3 regions of the Peribacillus sp. Bi134 genome follow, and region 1 is predicted to be linked to each of the others. Evidence: riboswitches for the same ligand, from Rfam matches in the RefSeq annotation. Region 1 holds a riboswitch; each other region holds the start of a gene.
What was found. A riboswitch is a leader RNA that binds a small molecule or an ion and turns the genes downstream of it on or off. The one in region 1 is predicted to bind S-adenosylmethionine.

Region 1 (4,479 bases):
AGCTAATGAAATTATCGACGACCGTATCGATAAACTGGACAGTCGACTCATGTGTAAGCCTGCCTTCGTTATCGATTTTGTCATGCACTGCACCAACATATACTTCATTCCCTGGAAGGAGTGGGGAGGCGATGCCTATTGCGAATAAGATTTCACGCAAATGCAATTGAGCTTTAACCGTTCCTAATTGCCCCATTGAAGCACCCATGATCCATGATGGTTTGCCGATCAAGACTTTATCGACACGTGATAACCAATCGATTGCATTGCCCAATACACCTGGAATCGTACCGTTGTATTCAGGAGTTACCCACAAAACTGCATCTGCTTCGGCCACTTTGCTTTTAAATTCTTTTACAACTGATGGAGGGTCATTTTCAATATCTTGATCATAAAAAGGTAAATCCCGAATGTTCAATATTTCGAGATCGAACCGATCTTGATATCTAGATTGAATATATTTGGCAAGCTTAAGGTTGTAAGACTCTTTACGGATACTTCCCACTATTGCAACAACTTTCATCTTCAATACCTCCAATGATTTTTATAATGGATAATCATGTAAATGTATTCCACTTACCTATTATAATTGGAATGTAAATGAAAGGGAAAAAGGATGCTTGGAAAAAAGTTGAGTTAGAGCTTAATAAACAAATTCCTCTCGAACATTCATTCACTTAGGGTTACCCTGCAAAGTTAGACTCGAAAATTAAATAGATTTGTTTGTGCCAATCCAATCCCCATTACTAGAACTCACCAAACAATATTGCATTTGTTTTTAATTTAATATTATGGCCATTCCTATAGGGATTAAGGAAAAATCCTTTCAGAGAAAATGAAATAAGACGCTTGAAAAAGTAAATAATGAAATATCATGAAGACCGTAAGTGAAATGAGTTTTTTTGCTTGAAAACTATTTTACTAAAATGATAGGAGAGGATGAAGTTGATCTTTCGTACCATTGATACGAACAAAGATAAAGATATTATCATTAAATTCAGGAAAGATTCCTTTGTTGTAAGTTTTGGATCTGAGGCAGGTTTTGGAGATGAAAATACATATCTGCAACGAATGGAAGAAAGGGTCCGTAAATTCCCGGGGGGGCAGGTGATCATTGAAAAGGACCAAGTACCGATTGGGCAAATGGAACTTCGAATTCGGGCGTATGAAGGAACTGAGATCGGCTATGTAGATCTATTTTATCTTATTCCCGGATACCGCAGTAAAGGCCTTGGCAAGGAATTGGTTCGCTATGCAGAAAACTTTTTCGGGCGATTTAATGTATCCGAATATCATTTAAGGGTTTCTCCGGATAATCAAAGGGCGATTCGCTTATATAAGAATTCAGGCATGATGAAGATAAGGGAAGAAAATGAAATATACCCAGTATGGAGAATGGGCAAATCATTATAGAATATAAAATTTAAACTATATTAATATAATTTAAAAGTGTCAATCACTATACTGTGAAAATATTTTAACCGATGAAAAATATAGTTGACTTTAGAGAAATTAGAATATATAGTGAAGGACATAATTAAATATAACGTTAATTCTTATCAAGAGATGTGGAGGGACTTGGCCCTATGATACCTCGGCAGCGGGTTTTTACTTTTGTAAAAATACTGTGCTAATTCCAACGGACGAAAGTTTGAAAGATAAGAAGGAGCTTTTCTTAGATAATTAATTTAAGAGTTTACTCTTTTTTATATGTCTAAAGAGGCCTCTTCTGTCTGATGACGGAAGAGGCCTCTTTTGTTTATTCAAAATGTATATGGTTATTAGGAAATTTGGTGCAATTACTCATGAGTTTCGCATACTCGTGAGTTTCGAATTTAACCCTATCATTATGAAGCGTTGCAAAGCTCTTCTCTCTGGATAATGAATTCGTACAAATAAACAACATGGGGGGAGATTGGATGATTGAGTTTCAAAATGTTAAAAAGGTATATCAAACAAAGAAACAGACTGTCGAGGCTTTGAAGGGCATTAATTTGACAGTGGAAAAGGGGGATATATTCGGTGTAGTCGGTTATAGCGGGGCCGGGAAGAGTACGTTGATCAGGTTGGTCAATTTGCTTGAACATCCTTCAGATGGTTCGGTGATTGTTGGGGGCAAGGATTTAACCAAATTGAGCGCGAAGGAATTGCGGGCAGAAAAGAAAAAAATCGGGATGATCTTTCAGCATTTCAATTTGCTAAACTCAAAGACCGTTTTTGATAATATCGCCATGCCGCTGATTTTATCGGGAACCCCTGGTAAAGAAATCAAAAAGCGGGTAGGCGAGCTGTTGGAGTTCGTTGGCTTATCGAGCAAAGCAAAGAGTTATCCGGAACAATTATCCGGCGGTCAAAAGCAGCGGATCGGCATTGCGAGAGCATTGGCTACCAATCCATCGATCTTATTGTGTGATGAAGCTACCTCGGCATTGGATCCGCAAACAACGAGTGCTGTTCTGCAGCTCTTAAAGAAAATCAATAAAGAATACAATATTACCATTCTGTTAATCACTCATGAGATGTCTGTCATTCGGGAAATTTGCAATAAGGTAGCGGTCATGGAGGGCGGATGCGTCGTTGAACAAGGTTCGGTTTTCGAAGTTTTTGCGAAGCCGCAAACGGATATTGCAAAAAACTTCGTGAGAACGGTCATACATGACGAAATTCCACAAAGTTTCCTAAAAAGCATAGGGTCCCATATCCCGATTATTTGGAAAATTAACTTTATTGGGACTACTTCGGGTACTCCTTTGCTTTCAACCATCTCGAAGAAATATGATGTTCATTTAAGTGTTTTATCAGCCAATATTTCTGAAATTCAGGAAACGCCTTTCGGGAATTTGATCATCGAAGTGACCGGGAATAAAAATGAGGTGGACAAGGCTTATCAGTATATTAAAGATGAGGGGATTCTCGTCCAGGAGGTGCAGATAAATGGGTAATACGCTTTGGGGAATGGAAATAACGGCAGATCAGCTGTCGACAGCTTTCGGTGACACACTTTATATGGTAGCCATCTCATTGGTATTTTCCGGATTGATTGGTCTTCCGCTTGGTATCCTGCTTGTCATTACAAGAAAGGGCCATATCCTGGAGAATAAATGGGTCTTTAATGTATTGAACCCGATCATCAATATATTGCGGTCGGTTCCTTTCATCATCTTGCTAGTAGCACTTATTCCGTTTACCAGAATGATTGTAGGCAGTGCGATCGGAACGAATGCGGCCATTGTTCCGCTAATCTTTTACGCGGCTCCTTATATCGCCCGGCTTGTGGAGAACTCCCTGTTGGAAGTGGACAAAGGGATCATCGAGGCAGCTCAGGCGATGGGGGCGACGACATGGCAAATCATTTATCGTTTTTTGATTCCTGAGGGACTTAGTTCGTTGATCCTTACATTTACAACAGCGACAATCGGGCTTGTTGGATCTACGGCCATGGCAGGTGCCGTCGGTGCAGGCGGGGTCGGAGATTTAGCTTTGGCTTACGGTTATCAAAGGTTTGATACGATGACGATGATCGTCACAGTGGCGGCGCTCGTGATCATCGTTCAATTACTGCAATCCACCGGGAATTTTGTTTCAAGAAAAATCAGAAGAAGATAAAAATAACAGGAGGTAGGAGAAATGAAGAAAATCTTATTAACGATCATAGTATTGGCATTGGCCATCTTGTCTGCAGCATGCGGGAAAGAAGAAGGTGCATCAGGCGGTTCGGATGATGTGAAAACAGTAAAAGTCGGTGTCAGCAGCGGGGATACAAGAACATGGGAATACATTGTCGACATAGCGAAAGAGGAAGGGCTTAATATTGAACTGGTCACTTTCAATGATTATATCCAACCGAACCTTGCTTTAAGTGAAGGTGAAATTGATGCCAATTCATTCCAAACGGTCGCATACTTCGATGAATTCGTTCAAGACCAAAATCTGAAATTAGAGGCCATCGGGTCGACTGTCATTGCTCCTATGGGCCTTTATTCGAAAAAACATAAAGATCTCAAGGATCTTCCGGATGGCGCTACGATTGCCGTTCCGAATGAAGCAACGAACTTTGGCCGTGCACTGCTTCTTCTTCAGGAAGCTGGATTGATTACATTGAAAGAGGAATTCAATGGATCGGGATCATTGGAAATCATTAAGGAAAATCCGAAAAACTTGAAAATCCAACCTGTTGCTGCCGGCAATACACCGCGTCTATTGGATGATGCCGATGCTTCAGCCATCAATAATAACTTTGCCGTCGAAGCAGGCCTTACTTTAAAAGATTCTTTATTCCATGAGAGTAAAACGGCGAAACCATATATTAATATCATTGCAGTTAAAAAGGGTAATGCCGATCGTCCTGAGCTGCAAAAATTAGTGGAGCTTTATCAATCGAAAAAAGTGGAAGCGTTCATTGAAAAAACGTTTAAAGGAAACACCATTCCTGCATATGTTTCTGTAGATGAATTAGTGAATTACCAGGATGCTTGGACA
Region 2 (4,479 bases), on a different contig from region 1:
CCGGTTCCGTTACCTGTTGCACGAAACGCTTCGTCATTTGTTCTTTAGGGTTCTTGAAAACATCCAGGACAGGTCCCTGTTCAACAACTTGCCCACTTTCCATCACGGCGACGCGATGGCAGATTTTGCGGATCACATGCATTTCATGTGTTATCAGGACGATCGTCAACCCCAAACGCTGATTGATGTCAACAAGCAATTCGAGTATGGAGTCGGTAGTCTGCGGATCCAAGGCAGAAGTCGCTTCATCACACAGCAGCACTTTAGGGTCATTTGCCAGAGCCCTGGCTATTCCCACCCTTTGCTTTTGCCCTCCGCTTAATTGTGATGGATAGGCCTTTTCCCTGCCTTCCAATCCTACTAACTTGATCAATTCGTTCACACGCTTGGTTCGCTCAGGTTTAGAAACTCCTGCAATTTCCAATGGGAAAGATATATTCTCCTGAACGGTCCTCGACCATAATAAATTGAAATGTTGGAAAATCATGCTGATTTCTTGACGGGCCTTGCGGAGCTGAGCCCCTTTAATTTTTGAAATTTCCTTCTCAGCAACTACAACGGATCCCTCTGTTGGTGTTTCCAATCCATTGAGCATTCTGATCAAAGTACTTTTCCCCGCTCCACTGTAACCGATGATACCGAAAATCTCGCCTTTATTTATTTCAACATTCACATTATTTACAGCCTTGATTGTCTCACTGTTTCCTTTTCCTGTTCGGAACAGCTTACTGACTTTCGTCAATGTAATCATTAACCCTCACCTCTTTTATCCAATAAAACCTATGAACTTAGTTGATTTCTCTACATTATTAGTCTGTTTCTCATATCATGTAAAAGTTTACCCAATTAAAACAGAAAAAACCTTTCTGCATGAGCAGAAAGGCAGGTGAAGAAACAGGCCTTCCTCTCATCTTCCAAAGTGATTAAACTTTGTGTGAATTGGCACCTTTCCAAGGAAATCTCCTTGTCGGTTGCCGGGTTTCATCGGGCACATCCCTCCACCTCTCTTGATAAGAGCTAATATATAGAATATTTGTACATCATTAAGTTCTTTAGTATGGAGAAATTTTATCATAGATAAAAAAGGAGCGCAATGTATAATATTTCTAGTACAAGCATACAGAAACTTTACTTAAACCGTTTTGGATGTCAAGGAGACGATATTCGTCGCTTTTTCAATTGCCTGCTCCAAATCTTCTATTAAATCCTCTACATTTTCAATCCCAATCGATAAACGGACTTGGTCGGCACTCACACCCGCTTTCGCAAGACCTGCCTCATTCAATTGTTGATGGGTCGTACTGGCTGGGTGGATGATCAAGCTCTTCGCATCCCCAACATTCGCTACATGGGACCATAATTCCACCGAATTGATAAGTTTTGCCCCAGCTTCTCGATTACCTTGTATCCCAAAAGTCACAACAGATCCAGCTCCCTTTGGCAAATATTTTTCCGCAAGGGCTTTATCGGGATGATCCTCATCACCAGGATGTGAAACCCAAGTCACCGCAGGATGGTTTTTTAAATATTTAATGACAGACTTGGTGTTCGATAGATGCTCTTTCATCCTTACATGCAGCGTTTCAAGTCCCAGCGTAAACTGGAATGCACTTTGGGCACTTAGCGCAGGTCCTAAATCACGGAGTAACTGGACTCGGGCTTTCGTTATGAATGCGGCAGGTCCAACTGCCTCGGCGTATACCAGATTGTCGTAACTTGGGTCAGGCTCTGTGAAGCCAGGGTAATTTGGCGAGTTCCAATCGAATTTCCCTCCATCCACGATGACACCACCAAGCGTAGTTCCATTTCCCAGAAGCCATTTTGTAGCGGAATGGATGACAATATCGGCTCCAAAATCAATTGGTCTGCATAGATACGGTGTCGCAAAGGTATTATCAATGATTAAAGGTATTCCGGCATCATGGGCGATTTTCGCTACCGCTTCAATATCAAGCACCCTCAAACTTGGATTTCCGATGGTTTCAGCAAAAATGGCTTTAGTTCTTGGCGTAATCGCCCTTTTGAAATTTTCAGGGTCATCAGGAGAAACGAACTTCACTTTAATCCCGTATTTAGGAAGAGTATTTTCAAAAAGGTTATACGTACCGCCATATAATGTAGATGCTGAAACAATCTCATCCCCTGCAGCGGCAATATTCAGGATTGAAAGTGAGATGGCAGCCATTCCGCTTGCTGTTGCCAATCCGCCGATTCCGCCTTCCAATAAGGCCATTCTTTCCTCAAAAACGCTGATCGTGGGATTATGGAGTCGTGAATATATATAGCCATTCTCCTTTAGGCCAAATAAATTCGCTGCATGGTCGGTGTCTTTGAACAAGTATGCATTGCTTTGGTAGATAGGAACTGCACGTGCACCTGTTTCATCAGCTTGCAGACCGCCATGAACACTCAATGTTTCGAAACGCAATTTTTTCCCTGACATATGATTTCACCTTTTTCTATGGATTTAGTTGGAATTATATGATGTTTGGCCTTTTATAAACAAAAAAACCACTTCAATAAGAAGAGGTTTCAAGAATACACCTCATCTACCAGAGCCAACACTCTGCTGGAATTAGCACCGTATATAAAAATTTATACCGGTTGCCGGGCTTCGTCGGGCCAGTCCCTCCGCCACTCTTGATAAGAACTATTAAATTCTGCCGTTACTTAATTCAAAATATAGCATTTTAGATTAAATCAGTCAATGAATTGTTAGAATATTCTTTGTTTAATTTCATCTAGCATTCATATGTCCGCAACAAAGAAACCAACCACGGTTCTGATTGGTTTCTTAGCTGATTTCCTTAAGCAATCCGTACAAATAAGGAACGGATTGAAAGGCATATATTTTTTTGTGCAGCCGTCCTTCTTTGAAAAACAATAAACATGGAACACTTTCGATTTCATATGATTCGGCAATTGCTTGGACATAATTCATATTCATTTTGCCTGCCTTCAATTCCGGGAATAGCTCCAAGGATATCGTCAGCATCTTGGAGGCAACCTGACAAGTGCCGCATAAAGGGGTATATAAATATAAGCAAAAGGTTTCCCCATTTTCAACAGCAAGCTTACACTCTTCTTCTTTCCATTCCTGCATCAATTAGTCGTTCACCCTTTGACTTAAAAATTTCATTTTCACATTCATATTGGCAGATAGAAGCACAGTTGCGATATGATGTTCGGGTGAGCTTTCCACTTCTTTGTACATTTTATTAATATACAGGTGGTTCGCCTCAGGCATTTCCATTCGGAACTGCTTCCGCAGCTTTTCTCCTGATTCATCTGCGTCAAAAAGGAGATAAACATCACGGTCCATCAATTCATCCACTAATTCATCCAGCTTAGTTAATGATATGGTCCCATTCGTACATCTAATTTCCACATCTTCATTTAAAACGGAGGCAACTTTTCTTCTATCGGAACTGCCTTCTACAATGATCACTTTATCGAATTCGCCCCACTCCATGTCATCACTCCATCTCACGAATTATGTGTGCAACTGCCACGGTACCAAATGAAAAAGAGAGCAGGCCTTTTCAGTCCCCCCTCTCCTTTTTTTTAACCGTTGATTAAACTCTCATACTCTTCAGCGCTCATCAAGCTTTCAATATCACTGCTATTAGATGGTTCAAGCACGACCATCCATGCCTTTTCATAAGGAGACTCATTTACATATTCAGGGTTGTCACTTAAATCTTCGTTTACTTCAACAACCTTGCCACTGATAGGTGCATAAAGCTCAGAAACGGTCTTAACGGATTCAACACTTCCGAATGGTTCGTTCGCTTTCAATTCATCGCCGATTTCCGGAAGCTCAACGAATACGATGTCCCCAAGCTCGGACTGTGCGAAAGCTGTAATTCCAATGCGCACTGTTCCATCTTCCGTTTTGACCCATTCATGTTCTTTTGTGTAACGAAGTTCTTTTGGTGTTGTTGTCATTATTAACCCTCCATATGTACATCTTATTTTATCTATTCCATTATAAGGTAGATTGTTTGTTTAAGTAAGGAATTAACCAAATATTTCGAGAAATTTTCAGTTCCAAACCTGTTCGAATTGCTCCTCTTTGAAACCTACCGTCACTTTGGTGCCATCCGTAACAATCGGCCTTTTCAGAAGCATGCCATCTGTGGACAATATATCAAGCATCTCTGCTTCAGAAGCTTCTTTCAGCTTATCCTTTAAGCCAAGCTCCCGATATTTTTGACCGCTAGTATTGAAAAACTTCTTCAACTCCAAATTGCTGATTTTATATAGTTGTTCTATTTCTGTTCGCGAAGGCGGATTTTCCGCTATATGGATTGCTTCATATTGCAGTTCATGATTATCAAGCCACTTCTTCGCGTTACGGCATGTGCCGCATTTTGGGTACCAATATAATGTTAAGCCCATCATTTCACCACCTATCAATAGAATACCCGTTTTCATCACGCAATACAACGAATTGTCTTTTGAATTTCCAATGCGATT
Region 3 (4,479 bases), on a different contig from region 1:
AGGGGAATAATAAAATTGTTCTTCTCTTTAAAAATAAGTTATGAGGTGACGAATATGCATACGATGTGGAAGGGGAGCATATCATTCGGTTTGGTGAACATTCCGATCAAACTTCATGCTGCAACGGAGGATAAGGATATTTCTTTAAGGACGTTGCATAAGGAATGTCATTCACCGATTAAATACGAAAAAGTTTGTCCGGTATGCCAGAAAGAAGTGGGTAAGGATGATATAGTCCGCGCTTTTGAATATACAAAGGGAAAATTTGTTGTATTGGAAGACAATGAACTAGAGCAACTGAAAAAACAAAACGAAGAAAAAGCCGTGGAAATTGTGGATTTCGTTAAAATTGAAGAAATAGATCCCATTTATTTCAATCGGAGTTACTACATGTCCCCTAATGATGGAGGGATAAAAGCTTATTCCCTTTTGAGGCAGGCCCTCAAGGAATCGAATAAGGTAGGATTAGCAAAAATCATCATTCGCTCTAAAGAACAAATGGCGGTAATCCGAGTCGTTGATAATACCTTGGTGATGGAAACGATTCATTATCCGGATGAAGTCCGTTCCACAGCGGATGTTCCGAATATCCCCGCCAATGATACCATTGCAAAAAAAGAAATCGATACTGCCGTATTATTAATAGATCAATTAACGACCACTTTCGATCCGACAAAATACACCGATGACTATCGAACCGCTTTACTTGAATTGATTGAATCAAAGAAAACGGGACAGACGACGATTACAGCCAAAACAAAAGAACCAGTTTCCAACAATGTAACCGATTTAATGGAGGCATTACAGGCATCCATTGACCGTACGAAACATGATGAACCGGAAAAGAAAAAGACGACCCGAAAGAAAGCGGCACCAAAAAAAAAGAAACAAGCTTAAACAGGAAGCTGAGCGGAAGACATATGGTGTCGCTCGGCTTTTCTGCTTGTTTTAGCAAGGAATCAGGCCTCTTATAAGGGAATGAAAGTGACTTTACAGGGAGGTATTTGAATAGGGAATGAAAGTGAAAATAGGTAAGTGAATCACGATTTAAGGATTAGAATGGAACTAAAAGAAAATGATGGATGATAATGAAGGCAAAAAAATTCGCTCCCTAAAGAGCGACAATGAGGAATTCAATCGTGAAAATCAACATATAGGCGAACGGTTGTAGTTTTCGACTATATATTGTGTTCATATTCTACCATATTTAATTCTGAAATAGCAACAAAATTACTGAAACTAACCTATGAATTTTTCTGGAAATCAATGATATTTCGCCCATTTAACGGCTCATGTGGCTTTTTCACTTCATATATGTTTAAAAACTACTGAATATAATGGATTTTTAGTATAATTTATACATATAGAATGATATAAATTAAATATGAATGGAAGATGCAAAATGGAAAATGGAAAAATCAAATCACTACAGGCCGGAAAGCCGAAACATGAAAGTTTTTCGAATGTCGATATCTTTTCAGCCATGGATAAACAAGCACAGGATCATGTGAAAGTGACTAAATCAGGCATAATTGGTGATGGGGTAGGTAATGAAAAGTTCCATGGAGGTCCTGATCGGGCTTTGTGCTTTTACCCCTTTGAGCATTATTCATTATGGAATGAAAGATTCTCTAAAAAGCTGGATATCCCAGCATTCGGTGAAAATTTAACCGTAGCGGGGATGAGGGAAGAAACCATGTTTATCGGTGATATTTATCAAATAGGCGAAGTGATTGTTCAAATTAACCAGGGGAGGATACCTTGTTCGACCATTTCCCACTTCAATCAAGAACCTAAGTTTTTGGAACTCGTGCTGAAAACGAGTTTCACTGGTTATTTTGCAAGAGTACTTCAAGAAGGAACGATAAATAAACAAAACGAGATCGTACTAATAGATCGTTTGCAAGAAAAAATTTCAGTTCATTATGCAGCAGAGGTAATCCTTCATAAACGAGATGGGCTGGAAGGCGCCATGGCTTTACTTACTCTGGACCCATTAGCGGAAGACTGGAAACAAAGAATCTTGAAGAGGGTTCAGGCTGCAAAAGATTGAATCATTTTTGCAAAAGTGAAAAAAATGTCGATCAGGTATTGAAATTGACAGATTATTAATGTAAATTAAATATAATCTAATTTTGAAATCTTGTGAAAATTATATAAATGGATCTTATCGAGAGAGGTGGAGGGACTGGCCCGAAGAAACCTCAGCAACCAGCTTAGGCAAAGGTGCTAAATCCAGCAAGCAGAGCTTGATAGATGAGGAGAATGTTTCAAAAAACCTTCTTCTTTGAGAAGGTTTTTTTTCCTTTTCTCTCATACTCATAAAATACGACAAAAACAGGACTGTTTTTGAGAGAGGGTGTAATGATGAATTTTCGTAAAGAAGTGAAAGAAAGAATGCTGGTTGGGGAAGGGGCAATGGGGACCTTATTGTACTCAAATGGCATCGATCAATGTTATGAGGAATTAAACTGCACGAATCCGGATCAAATAGAGTCTATCCATCGTGCCTATCTGGAAGCTGGTGCAGATATCCTTCAATCGAATACATACGGAGCCAATTTCAACAAATTGAAACGGTATGGACTTGAAGATGAAGTAAGCAGAATCAATCGCCAGGGAGTCATTCTTGCTAAAAAAGCGGCAAAAGGAAAGGCTTATGTCTTCGGTACCATAGGGGCACAACGGAGTATCAGAAAATCGGATTTAAGCCTGGAAGAGATTAAACGGGGGTTTCGTGAACAGCTATACAGTCTGTTGATGGAAAACCCTGATGGGATTCTCTTGGAAACATTTTATGACCTGGAAGAGCTGGAAACCGTTCTGCAAATCGTAAAAAATGAAACTGGACTGCCGATCATCGCAAATGTCTCGATGCATGAACTGGGTAATCTCCAAAATGGAATCCATTTAAATGAAGCCTTTCAAAAACTCGAGCAATTGGGTGCCGATGTTGTTGGGGTGAATTGCCGTCTTGGTCCACATCATATGATCCGGGCATTGGAAGAAGTGAGTTTGCCAAAGCAAGCATCGATTGCCATATACCCTAATGCCAGCCTCCCTGATTATGTGGATGGAAGGCTCGTCTATAAAGCCGTGCCGGAATATTTCGGTTCAAGTGCCCTGGAACTTCGTGAGCAAGGTGCCGCTATCATAGGCGGGTGCTGTGGAACGACGCCACTGCATATTCAAGCTGTAAAGAATGCGATCGGAAGTTTTGCTCCCGTAAAAGAGAAAGTTACGAAATCCCGTGAAATAGAAATAATTGAAGTGAACGAAAGAGAATTGGAACTTCCACTGTACGAAAAGGCCAAGACGGAAAGGACGATCCTGGTTGAACTTGATCCACCTAAAAAGCTGGGAATAGAGAGCTTCATGACCGGTGCAGAGGTTTTGAAAAAAGCAGGGGTCGATTCCATTACACTAGCGGATAATTCACTTGCCTCACCAAGGATATCGAATGATGCTCTGGCTAACCTACTGAAGAACCAATTGAATATTAATCCGATGGTGCATATAACATGCCGTGATCGAAATTTGATTGGCCTGCAATCACATTTAATGGGTCTGCAGACGGTGGGGCTGAATGAATTATTGATCATCACCGGAGATCCTTCAAAAATAGGGGACTTCCCGGGTGCCACTTCGGTTTATGATTTATCTTCCTTCGACCTTATAAGCATGGTCAAACAATTTAATGAAGGTCTTTCCTATTCCGGTCAAAGTCTGGGGCAACGGGCAAATTTTAAAATTGCGGCAGCGTTTAATCCGAATGTGAAATATTTGGATAAAGCAGTACTGAGAATGGAAAAGAAGATTTCCTGTGGTGCTCAATCCTTTTTGACACAGCCAATTTATTCGGTGGAGCAAATCGAAGAAGTACATGAAGCTACAAAACATTTAGAAACCCCGATTTTCATCGGTATCATGCCTTTGACAAGCACCCGGAACGCAGAATTCATCCATAATGAGATCCCAGGCATCAAATTGCCTGATAACGTAAGAAGGGCAATGGCTTTAGCGGGGGATGACCCTGTAAAGTCAAGGATTGAAGGGGTTAATATCGCGCGGGAACTGGTGGACGCGGCAAGGGAAAAATTCAAGGGCATATATTTAATCACTCCGTTCCTTCGCTATGAAATGACGGCGGAACTTACGAAATATATTAGAAAAGTCGATAGTAAACAGACATCAGAGGTGGCAGTACATGAATAAAAAAGCGATTCAAGATCAGTTAAATTCCAAGATTCTCCTACTTGATGGGGCGATGGGAACCATGCTTCAAGCGGAGGATTTGACAGCAGATGATTTTGGCGGGGAACAATTCGAGGGCTGCAATGAATATTTAACACTGACGCAGCCGGAAATCATCCAATCCATTCATGAAAAATATTTAGCGGCGGGCGCAGATATCATTGAAACAAATACCTTTGGAGCGACCAGCATCGTTCTTGAGGAATACCAAATAAGCACGATCGC

Region 2: linked by a shared signal. The riboswitch ahead of LQ188_RS05120 (O-acetylhomoserine aminocarboxypropyltransferase/cysteine synthase family protein) and the one ahead of LQ188_RS21030 (methionine ABC transporter ATP-binding protein) in region 1 are both predicted to bind S-adenosylmethionine.
Region 3: linked by a shared signal. The riboswitch ahead of LQ188_RS00470 (bifunctional homocysteine S-methyltransferase/methylenetetrahydrofolate reductase) and the one ahead of LQ188_RS21030 (methionine ABC transporter ATP-binding protein) in region 1 are both predicted to bind S-adenosylmethionine.

What each region holds. Positions count from the first base shown of each region.
Region 1 covers NZ_CAKKLN010000009.1:159,992-164,470, forward strand. Annotated here, with positions in the region: gene LQ188_RS21020 (NAD(P)H-dependent oxidoreductase) at 1-523, opposite strand, end outside; gene LQ188_RS21025 (GNAT family N-acetyltransferase) at 946-1,413, shown strand; SAM riboswitch class I at 1,554-1,665, shown strand; gene LQ188_RS21030 (methionine ABC transporter ATP-binding protein) at 1,920-2,942, shown strand; gene LQ188_RS21035 (methionine ABC transporter permease) at 2,956-3,606, shown strand; gene LQ188_RS21040 (MetQ/NlpA family ABC transporter substrate-binding protein) at 3,628-4,479, shown strand, end outside.
Region 2 covers NZ_CAKKLN010000002.1:451,910-456,388, reverse strand. Annotated here, with positions in the region: gene LQ188_RS05125 (methionine ABC transporter ATP-binding protein) at 1-751, opposite strand, end outside; SAM riboswitch class I at 905-1,017, opposite strand; gene LQ188_RS05120 (O-acetylhomoserine aminocarboxypropyltransferase/cysteine synthase family protein) at 1,133-2,443, opposite strand; SAM riboswitch class I at 2,543-2,650, opposite strand; gene LQ188_RS05115 (thioredoxin family protein) at 2,795-3,103, opposite strand; gene LQ188_RS05110 (toprim domain-containing protein) at 3,107-3,472, opposite strand; gene gcvH (glycine cleavage system protein GcvH) at 3,565-3,948, opposite strand; gene LQ188_RS05100 (arsenate reductase family protein) at 4,045-4,401, opposite strand.
Region 3 covers NZ_CAKKLN010000001.1:84,359-88,837, forward strand. Annotated here, with positions in the region: gene LQ188_RS00460 (Ku protein) at 55-897, shown strand; gene LQ188_RS00465 (MOSC domain-containing protein) at 1,403-2,053, shown strand; SAM riboswitch class I at 2,165-2,263, shown strand; gene LQ188_RS00470 (bifunctional homocysteine S-methyltransferase/methylenetetrahydrofolate reductase) at 2,368-4,215, shown strand; gene metH (methionine synthase) at 4,208-4,479, shown strand, end outside.